Zymomonas mobilis subsp. pomaceae ATCC 29192: one gene and its partner. The protein of the gene in region 1 interacts with the protein of each later gene in a pairwise test. Links are inferred from orthologs where the notes say so. Each region holds a gene or a part of one and is shown on either strand. Other genes may lie near its edges.

Region 1 (4,776 bases):
CGGTCGTTGTCATGGACAAGGCGTTGCCTTCCCTATCGACGATAACAATATGCGTTGTGCCCCCGGGCTCAACAGTTGTATCGGTTTTATAAAAAGGGGCACCCTGTGGTTCGCCATGCAAGGGCGCTTCTGGCATTGCTTTGTCGCCTATCAATTGAGCCCGCTCGCTCAAATATTGAGGATCTAGCAAACCTGCAACGGGTACTTTTACAAAATCGGGATCGCCGACATAATAATCCCGATCTGCATAAGCAAGCCGGCTAGCCTCGGCAAATTCCAACCATGCGCGAGGGTCATTGGGGCCACGATCAGCAATATCCGTATGGGCTAATAACCCCAACGCTTCCTGTAAACCGACGCCACCAGAGGGCGCATTAGGCGTGCACACGACATAGACACGATAAGGACGACATAATGCAGGGCCGGATTGGGGGCGATAATTCGCCATGTCGGCCAACGTCATGCTGCTGCCCAAGGGATTTTGATGCAGTTTATAGACTATGGCCTGAGCGATAGATCCCGTCAAAAGCGCAGAAACGCCCTCTTCCGCAATAGCCGTCAAAGTATCGGCATATTCTGGATTTTTTAAGATGTCACCCGCTTGATAACGTGTTCCATCTTTTTTGGTAAAATAGCGGGTTGCATCTTCGGTTGCGGCCTGCGGCGTAGAACCATTAATCATGCCTGCCAAACGAGGAGAAACAACAAAGCCTTGGCTTGCGAGCTGAATCGCGGGCTTAAATAAGCGCGACCATGTCAGCCGCCCATGCTCTTTTTGCGCCATAGCTAACATCGCCATCGCACCGGGAACACCCGTTGAACGGCCAGACAGTACAGCGGTTTCAAAGGGTATCGGCTTTTTATCTTCTCCTAAAAACATATCAGGCGTCGCACCCATGGGGGCCGTTTCACGACCATTATAAGCCGTTACCTTGTGGGTTTTGGCATCATAATAGGTAATAAAAGCGCCGCCTGAGATACCAGAGCTTTGCGGTTCAACCAAACCTAATACAGTCTGTATCGCGACCGCTGCATCAACAGCATTGCCACCCAATTTCAGAATGGAAATGCCCGCTTTGACCGCTAAGGGATTGGCCGCGGCTACCATAGCATGAGAAGCAAAAGCTCTTTTGGGTAAAGCCGAGAAGGCGGAGGGGGCTGTTTTTAAAGAACGAGCCTTGGAGGGTTGTGTTATAGCCTGTGGCAGACGGGCCGATAGCGCACTGCCACAAAAAAAGGTGACCGAAGTAGATAAAGTCACCAAAAACCGATACAGTCCCGAAGAACGCATTTTTTATTCTTTCTGTATCTTGAAATCTATTTTGAAAAAAAAGCTTACAAGAAAGCGATACTAACAACCACCCCCCAATAAAACATTGTTATACGATAAACATTCTTTCTTGCTTTAGTTGTAAGAGTTTGTAATTTTTGGGGTTATGATCCAATCCTTATCGCCTGCGCGCCTATTCCGTATTTTGATGTTAGGCGTTTTAACACTTCTTTCCTTACCCTTTTACGCGGCATCGGCTCATTCTGTGACAGATCAGAGCCTACATATCGAACCCCGCTTGGTAGCCGAGACCTTGACGCCACGGAGTAATAGCGTTGTTACCTTGGCATTGGTAATGTCCCCTAAAAAAGGCTGGCATGGCTATTGGAAAAACGGTGGTGATGCCGGTCAGGAAACGCAGGCGATCTGGACGCTTCCCCAAGGCGTTTCTGCGGGTATTTTGCACTATCCTGTCCCTGAAAGGATGGTGACGGCAGGGTTAATGAGCTATATTTATGCTCGGGATTATGCCGAGTTGACGGATATTAAAATTCCGGCGGGTCTGAATAAAGGTACCCCTATCCCCCTCTCGGTCAAGTTGAATTGGCTATCTTGTACTGATACGGCTTGCGTTCCAGAAACGGCTACACTTACGACCTTATTGCATATTGGGGAGGGTGCCCTTTCTTTAGAAGAGCAGCATAAATTTGACTATTGGCGGAGTGCTCTTCCTAAAGTCTCGTCGGATCAAGCCTTATTCACACAAAAACAGGATCAGCTTGTTCTTAAATTACCTTATCCCGCATCAGAAAAGATCAATATCAGCGCCAAAGGGATATGGTTTTTTCCTTATCGAGAAGGTGTTCTTGATTACACGGGCAAGCAACAAATCACCCATAAAAATAATACGCTATTTATAACCTTACCTTTATATAGCCCAAGCACGCCCCCCAAGTCTTTAGAAGGTGTTTTGCGTCTTGCGCCCGATCAGGGGATAGAGATTAAAGCTAAAAGAGCTGATTTTTATGTCCCTGAGAAATCAGAAGTCATCCTAGCCGCCAATCCAACACAGATGGAACCTTCAAAAGCCTTTATTCAGGATTTACCGAAGGCAACGCCCTTATCAAATTCTGTTTTATGGTTCTCTTTAGGCGGCGCTATTTTGGGTGGACTTATTTTAAATATTATGCCCTGTGTCTTTCCGATTTTAAGTCTGAAAGCCCTTAGCCTTGCCCGCGCCCATTCTTCTGAAAAAGCGCATCGCCTGGAAGCCTTGGCCTATACCGCCGGTGTTATATTGGTTTGTTTAGGCTTGGGCGGCGGACTTCTGATATTGCGGGCGGGGGGACATGCGGTAGGATGGGCTTTCCAACTACAATATCCGCATGTCGTCTTGGCGCTTATGATTTTAACGGGGCTTATTGGCTTCAATCTTGCGGGTTTGTTTGAATTACCAAGCTTGAATGGTGGCAGGAATACCCAGCAAGATAGTTTGTCAGGCGCCTTTGTAACTGGTGCGCTCGCTGCTTTTGTTGCCACCCCTTGCACCGGCCCTTTTATGGCAGCAGCCATGGGTATAGCCTTAATGCTGCCTCCTATTGAGGCCTTAATAATTTTTGCAGGCCTTGGTTTGGGTATTGCCTTACCCTTTTTAGCGATCGGCTTTCTGCCTTCTGTCCGTCGCTTGCTGCCTCGTCCCGGCGCATGGATGTCTGTACTTCGCCATCTTCTTTCCATTCCGATGTTTATAACGGCGCTATGGTTAGGATGGATATTAGGCCATCAAATCGGATCAGATGGCCTTATCATTGCTTTATCGGCCTTCTTAATTGCGGTCTTAGGCTTGTGGTGGACAGGAAAACGCCAAAATCACGGCAAAAATTTTAGTTTCATACCTGCTATTATTGCTCTGGTTTTTACGACATTTGTCGCCAGCTTCGCCCCAGCTGATCCTCGGCAAGAGAGAATCCCAATAGCCCATCCTGACAATCGGGATTTACCTTTTAGCCAAAACACCTTGGACAAACTTCGTCAGGATAAAAAACCGGTTTTTGTTTATCTCTCAGCAGACTGGTGCTTAAGTTGTAAAGTGAATGAGAAGATGGCGATTGATCGCCCCGCCACCCGACAAGCCTTTCAAAATCGGGGCATTACGGTGTTGCAAGGCGATTGGACAAATGGCGATCCTGAAATCACCCATTTTTTAGGCGCGTTGAACCGTTCAGGTGTGCCGCTTTATCTTTATTATCCCTCGGAAGGGACTGTTCAGATTCTACCGCAAATATTGACCCCTGCCTTGTTACAAAATTTGGGAAAATCTGAAATAAAAGCTTAGAAAAGTGGTCGTAATGGAAAGAGTATTCTATCTTTAACGGACTGTACCTTTTACCAATAATTTCGGCAGCAAGGTTAACGCCCCGATTAAGGGAAAACGGCGTTGCCATGATTTAATGATTATTTTGGTACCGGCATGACGGTTAATTTTCCATGCCAGATAATCAAGACCACCGGAAAAGGTGAAGCTGGCCTTCATCAAACGTAAAATACTTAACCATTTTCCTAAGCGCCGTCTTTTGGCCCACAGGCGTAAAGCTTGCTTACGCGTCGGAAGATTGCGACTGATATGGGCAACAACGGCTTGCGTCATACGCCGATAATATTCAGGATTACTATCAACAATAAGATCCGCTCTTCCATTAGACTTTTCAACCCGTAATTCGGCCTGATAGGTCAGACGAAAGGCTTCCCGCCAACGCGCTAGAGGATCGGCATCACCCGAGAATAAAGGGGCGGCTGTTTCCAATAAGGTCGGTGCAGCACAGGCAACAAGGGCCGTTACCGTATTAGAGGCCGCAGCATCCGCACACCAAACCAAGCGCGTAGGTTGAGCAAAACGTGCCCAGACGGAAACGGATAACGTTTTTAAGGAGACTAGCTTCCGAAAATCAGCAACACTCAAAACAGCATATTTGGCCACTAAATTTTTATAGCGAAAGAGAAATACATTCGGGGGTAAACATTCATTGGCCCATATTAACCAGCGTTTTCTATAAGCCTGCTTATAATCATCAACAATCAGATAAAAATCCAGCATCAACCCGTCTAGGTTTGTTGCCCGTAATGCAGAGCCATAAAAGAGAATCCCTCTTGCCGAAGGATGTTGCTTGGCTATGGCCGCTGCCATTTGAGAAATCTCTTCGGCAACGGGCCTATTCAATTCTTCAGCAATGATGCTTTTTAAACCATGAATATCGGTATTTTTCCATTTCATCTGTGTCATTGCTTTCAAGCGTAGCATAGTCACCTAAGAGACCACTATATCGAAAGCAATAATCTGTAAAAAAAACAATAATAAAAACGGTAATGACTTAAGAAAACAGGATCACACGGCTAGTTTTACAAAAGAAATAGGTTCGGTATGGCGCAAGGTAATGGGATGCTCGTTATCTGCATGAAAAACCTCACCATCGAGAATAAGATTTGACCTCTCCCCTGCGATCAAAATT
Region 2 (4,853 bases), 1.9 Mb from region 1 along the record:
TTAAAAAAGGCCGGTAGCTTTTTTTAAGGTATAGTTTCTTAGTCAGGGTATAGTTTTTTTAGGTAGTGTAATCTCGCCTGAGTTTTTGTCACTCGCAGGGCAAAGCCCCAAATAATGGCCGGTCATATGGCCTTTTATTTCCATATTATGGCCGGATTCATCATTGTGCAGAATATAAGCCATATCATAATCACGCAAATGATAGCTGCCGTCTGTTTCAATCCCCGTCAAATTTTTACCGTTTCGACTGCATACACCTTTCATAGCCACATGCCCCTTCCCTGCGACCAAAGAAATGATCTGACATTCGGGATCATCAGAATAAGCAAAGAAGGTCATGGGTTTATTTTCGGTATTTTTGACACAACGGACAGGCTGTAATGTTGCAGGTTTTTTATCCGGCAGCAGCTTACCATCCAAGGTCACAGTTTCAATATCAATTGAGGACTGCCACTGACCAGCCGCTAGATAATCAGAATCGGCAGGCGCTGCGGCTAGCAGCAGAGGCCATGAGAGAAGCCAAAGTCTTTTCATGCATCTTTCCTTTACCATATTCTGTTGAACTGTTGATGTGGCAGCCGAGTGCTATCCTAAAATTCAGGTTCTTTTATAAAAGCCGAAGGCTTAACATAAAGAAAAGAATAAATTTTATTGCGGGTTAGCGGGTGCTCTGCCTGAAGAAGAATGGGATGCATCGGTGGATGCTGGGCAGACGCCTATATAATGAGCAGAAATATCAGCCGTCATAATGGCCGGACGGTCTGGCGTACCACTGACTATAGTATAGGTCATTTTGTAATTTTCAGGGGTATAGCTCCCCTTAACCGTCATTTCACGGAAAGGCACTTGCGCCTCGGAAGAGCAGGCCTGTTTTACAGTAAAATTGCCGTTTTTGATGTCAAGCTGAGAAACTGTGCAATGTTCTTGGGTTTTTGAGAAAACGACCCGAGGATCACTATCTTCTTCCTTCACACAATGAAGAGTACGCTCGGTCTTGCCCGTGGGATGGGTTTGGCCATCGACATGAACAACCATATTCTGGACAACTTCTTCCCATTGTCCTGTTTTCAACTTGTCCGATGATGGGGCTGCCGCGATCAAAAGCGGCAAGCAACAAATAAGATATTTTTTCATAGCATCCTCTTAAGAAAAACAAGGGTAAATAATTTATTGTTCAATGACTTTCATCGGATAGACTGTTTTTCAGTCTTTCGAGAATAGCCATGCGTTCTTCGATATTATGACGCCAGAGGGCTTTTTCTGGGGCTTCGTCTAGTAAATGATGCCAGATAACAAGGGTTTGGTCTAAATGTCCTTCCCCTAGCAAGGCAACGGCATAAAAATAAGCAGGGCCAGCCGCTGACTTAGGGGCCAGTTTTTCAGCCTGTTCAAAGGATAATTTAGCCGCAGGGACAACCCGTCCATCAGAAGCCTGAACCAAGGCATCCCCTAAAGCTGTCCAAAGCATAGCACTTTTTGGGCGGCGGCGAATTTCGCTTTTTAACCACCCGACAGCATAGGCATATTGTCCCTGTTTAATGAAGGCATCAGAAGTAATCAAGGCGCGTGAATCTTCGCCATAATGGGGAAACAGCATCCAGCGATCCTGGATAAACGGATCATTTTGCTGATTATTTTTCGGAATATTTTCTGCCGGATGGCCTTTTAAGAAAGGCTGTCCTTGCCAAGCATAGCCAGCCAGACCGAAACACAAAACGGCGGCAACCGCTTGTAAAGCTATAAGAGGTAAGCGGCCTATCTTCCAAAGGGAGAGAAAAACAAGTGCCGATAGCAGGGCTGCTATAATCCAGCCATTCATGGTTTTTCTTTCCTGAATAAGCGCCGTAACAAAAGAAGACCGCCTAGTAGTACAAAAAGGGGAAATAGCCATAAAGGCCAATTTCGTTTTGACCATGTCGGTTTATAACTGACCCAGTCACCATAACGATCAATGAACCATTGCCGGATAGCTTCAGGAGATTGCCCTTGTTCAATATCATGTCTGACAATAGCCCGCATATCAGCGGCCATCGCTGCATTAGAATCGGCAATAGATTGCCCCTGACAGACGAGGCACCGTAAAGAGGTCATTAAATTTTGCGCCTTATCCTCCTGTGCCGCCTCTTTAAGAGGCCGATCGGCATAAGGATCATGGGGTTGATCGGCCATAACAAAGGAGGTGCCGCCTACGAACAGGCTTAAAATACCTATGATAACCGCTATATTTTTGAAAAACGAATAAGGTTTCATGACGGTAACTGTCTCCAGATCGTCATCAGTTGCGGTAAATCCTGTTCTGTAATAGGGCCGATATGCTGATAGCGAATAATGCCTTGACCATCTATAAGGAAGCTTTCAGGCACACCGGATGATCCAATGGCAATTTGAACATGACTGCCCTGATCCTGACCGATAGCCTGATAGGGATTACCGTGCCGGTTGAGAAAACGGGTAATATCTTCTGCGCGATCACGAACAGCAATCGCCATAACCGGAATACCTGCATCGTGAAGCGCCATGAGAGAAGCGCCCTCTTCAGCACAAGGGAGGCACCAACTGGCAAATATATTCAGAAAATGGGGATGGCCATCTTTAAAATCTGTCGTTGACAGACCGGCCATGTCCGATAAGGCCGGTTCTAAATGAAAATCGGGTAAAGCGCGGCCAATTTGTTTTGAGGGTACTGTCGAATTTGTGGGGTGCATCAACGAAAAGCGAAAGAGTAAAAAGCACGCGACAAAGGCCAAAAAGGGCAACCATTTTATCCAAGGCTTCATAAATTGGGCCTTTCTCTCTCATAAGCATGATGAGAAAAAAATACAGACTGCCTTAGTTTTTTAATTAGCCTGTCCAATAATACCAAAAGTCCTCCCGCCGCTGATAAAAATCCGCCGATCCAGATCAAGGTTATCATGGGTTTCCACCAACCGCGTATTTGCCAGCGCCCATCCTCCCCTTGCTGTCCCAAAACAAGATAGAGCTGGCCTGCCCTGGTTGTCTTGAGGGCTGTTTCACTGACATCCGTTACAGGGTTAGTAAAATGGCGAAGTTCAGGATTTAAGGTAACGGATTGTCCTTTTCGTTCCAATGTTATGTCCGCAACAATCGCACTCCAGTCGGAACCCAATGCAGGCATAACATTGTTAAAGTGAAGCTGCCAAGGGCCAAGCGTTGCCTGCTGCCCCGGTTCCAAAGCGGTTAAGACTTCCTTGGAAAAAAGATCATTTGAGGCGATCCCGCCCAAAGTGAGGGCTATACCCAGATGGGCCATAACCATTCCCCATAGACTGAGTGGGAGGTGCCACAGCTTTTTTTTCTGTAAAAACAAAGGCCATAGACTGAGTAAAGCTGTGGCGGTGGCTATACCAAAAGCTATCCAGCTTAACGCTGCAAAAGAAATATCAGCCCCCCAAAGACTAGCTTCTGTCAGACAAAAAGCCAAAAGACCGATCACCATAGGCCAACGTATTTTTGACCAGTGATCCTGACGCCAGCGGAAAAAAGGCCCAAATGCCATGACCAAACACAGAATTAACGCCAAGGGACTGACTATCATATTAAAATAGGGTGGTCCGACCGACAGTTTATCGCCGGTAAGCGCTTCGGAAAATAAAGGATAAAGCGTGCCGATCAGCACTACCGCCAATATTACCCCCAATAACAGATTATTGATAATCAATCCGGCTTCACGACTAGGCATATTAAACTGGCTGCCTTGATGGATTTTGCCAATTCTAAGCGCAAAAAGCATTAAGGCACCGCCGATATAAAGCCCCAGTAATCCAAGTATGAAGCTGCCGCGCCATGGATCGACGGCAAAGGCGTGGACACTGACGAGAATACCCGAACGGACAAGAAAAGTGCCGATCATGCTCATGGAAAAGGCGGTAACGGCTAAAACAAGCGTCCAAACGCGCAAGGCATCTCTTTTGGCAAGGACTGAAATCGAATGAAATAACGCAGTCGCTGCCAGCCATGGCATTAGTGCCGCATTTTCTACAGGGTCCCAGAACCAAAAACCGCCCCAGCCCAATTCGTAATAAGCCCAATAGCTGCCCGCCGCGATTCCTATCGTTAAAAATACCCATGCCCCGATCACCCAAGGGCGCATAGCTTTGGCAAAAGAAGGATCGGCCTTGCCCTGCAACAGAGCAGCAACGGCAAAAGAAAAGGCAACGGATAGGCCAACATATCCTAGATAAAGCGTAGGCGGGTGAAAAGCTAATCCCGGATCTTGCAATAAAGGATTAAGGCCCAAGCCTTCTAATGGCGGCGGGTTTAGTCGAGAAAAAGGATTGGAAACAAAGAGTAAAAAGGCAAAAAAGCCTAAAGCCAGACTACCTTGAGCCCCTAGAGCGAGTGATAATAATTTCGGTTCAACCGATTTACTTAATAACGCGAGTAAAGCACCACAAAGACTAAGAATGGTCACCCATAGCAACATAGAGCCTTCATGATTGCCCCAACTGGCAGCCAAGCGATATAGAAAAGGTTTTGCAATATGGTCATTTTCAGCAACTAAAGTAACCGATAAATCCACCCGCAAGAAAAGCCAAAGTAATACCAAAAATGCCATACTAGACAGTAAGGCTTGCATAATCGCTATTGGTTTAACCGTCTTATAAAAAGCCCTTTCCATTCGATTATTCAAAACGGACAGCCCGAAAACTGTCTGTAACAAGGCCATCATGGCCGCCAGCCATAAAAGGATAAGACCCAATTCAGCAATCACATTAATTTCCCTGAGGCGTGGTCATGTTGGCAGGATTATTAGGCATATTCGGCGGCATGTAGCGTTCATCATGTTTGGCCAAGATAGTTTCAGCGATAAAAAGGCCATTTTTTTCGAAATG

The links. The genes of interacting proteins can lie anywhere in the genome.
Region 2: the proteins of ZYMOP_RS08690 (region 1) and ZYMOP_RS00315 interact in binary tests that used the Escherichia coli proteins (3 or more experiments, as listed by UniProt). The link is inferred for Zymomonas mobilis subsp. pomaceae ATCC 29192 from one-to-one orthologs.

The regions. Positions count from the first base shown.
Region 1 is NC_015709.1:1,953,580-1,958,355, reverse strand. What follows is about bases 1,099-4,020. They hold ZYMOP_RS08690 (protein-disulfide reductase DsbD family protein), read left to right. Parts: upstream 1,099-1,436; coding sequence 1,437-3,605; downstream 3,606-4,020. Other genes in these bases: ZYMOP_RS08685 (hypothetical protein), read right to left, coding at 3,639-4,020; ggt (gamma-glutamyltransferase), read right to left, coding at 1,099-1,291. Also shown: more of ggt, read right to left, coding at 1-1,098; more of ZYMOP_RS08685, read right to left, coding at 4,021-4,541; ZYMOP_RS08680 (diacylglycerol/lipid kinase family protein), read right to left, coding at 4,653-4,776. UniProt on the Escherichia coli protein: Required to facilitate the formation of correct disulfide bonds in some periplasmic proteins and for the assembly of the periplasmic c-type cytochromes.
Region 2 is NC_015709.1:69,431-74,283, reverse strand. Bases 1,013-4,011 are described here. They hold ZYMOP_RS00315 (redoxin family protein), read right to left. Parts: upstream 2,778-4,011; coding sequence 2,247-2,777; downstream 1,013-2,246. Other genes in these bases: ZYMOP_RS00310 (heme lyase CcmF/NrfE family subunit), read right to left, coding at 2,774-4,011; ZYMOP_RS00320 (cytochrome c-type biogenesis protein), read right to left, coding at 1,816-2,250; ZYMOP_RS00325 (tetratricopeptide repeat protein), read right to left, coding at 1,175-1,819; ZYMOP_RS00330 (DUF3617 domain-containing protein), read right to left, coding at 1,013-1,134. Outside these bases: ZYMOP_RS00335 (DUF3617 domain-containing protein), read right to left, coding at 43-534; more of ZYMOP_RS00330, read right to left, coding at 649-1,012; more of ZYMOP_RS00310, read right to left, coding at 4,012-4,732; cytochrome c maturation protein CcmE, read right to left, coding at 4,734-4,853. UniProt on the Escherichia coli protein: Involved in disulfide bond formation. Catalyzes a late, reductive step in the assembly of periplasmic c-type cytochromes, probably the reduction of disulfide bonds of the apocytochrome c to allow covalent linkage with the heme.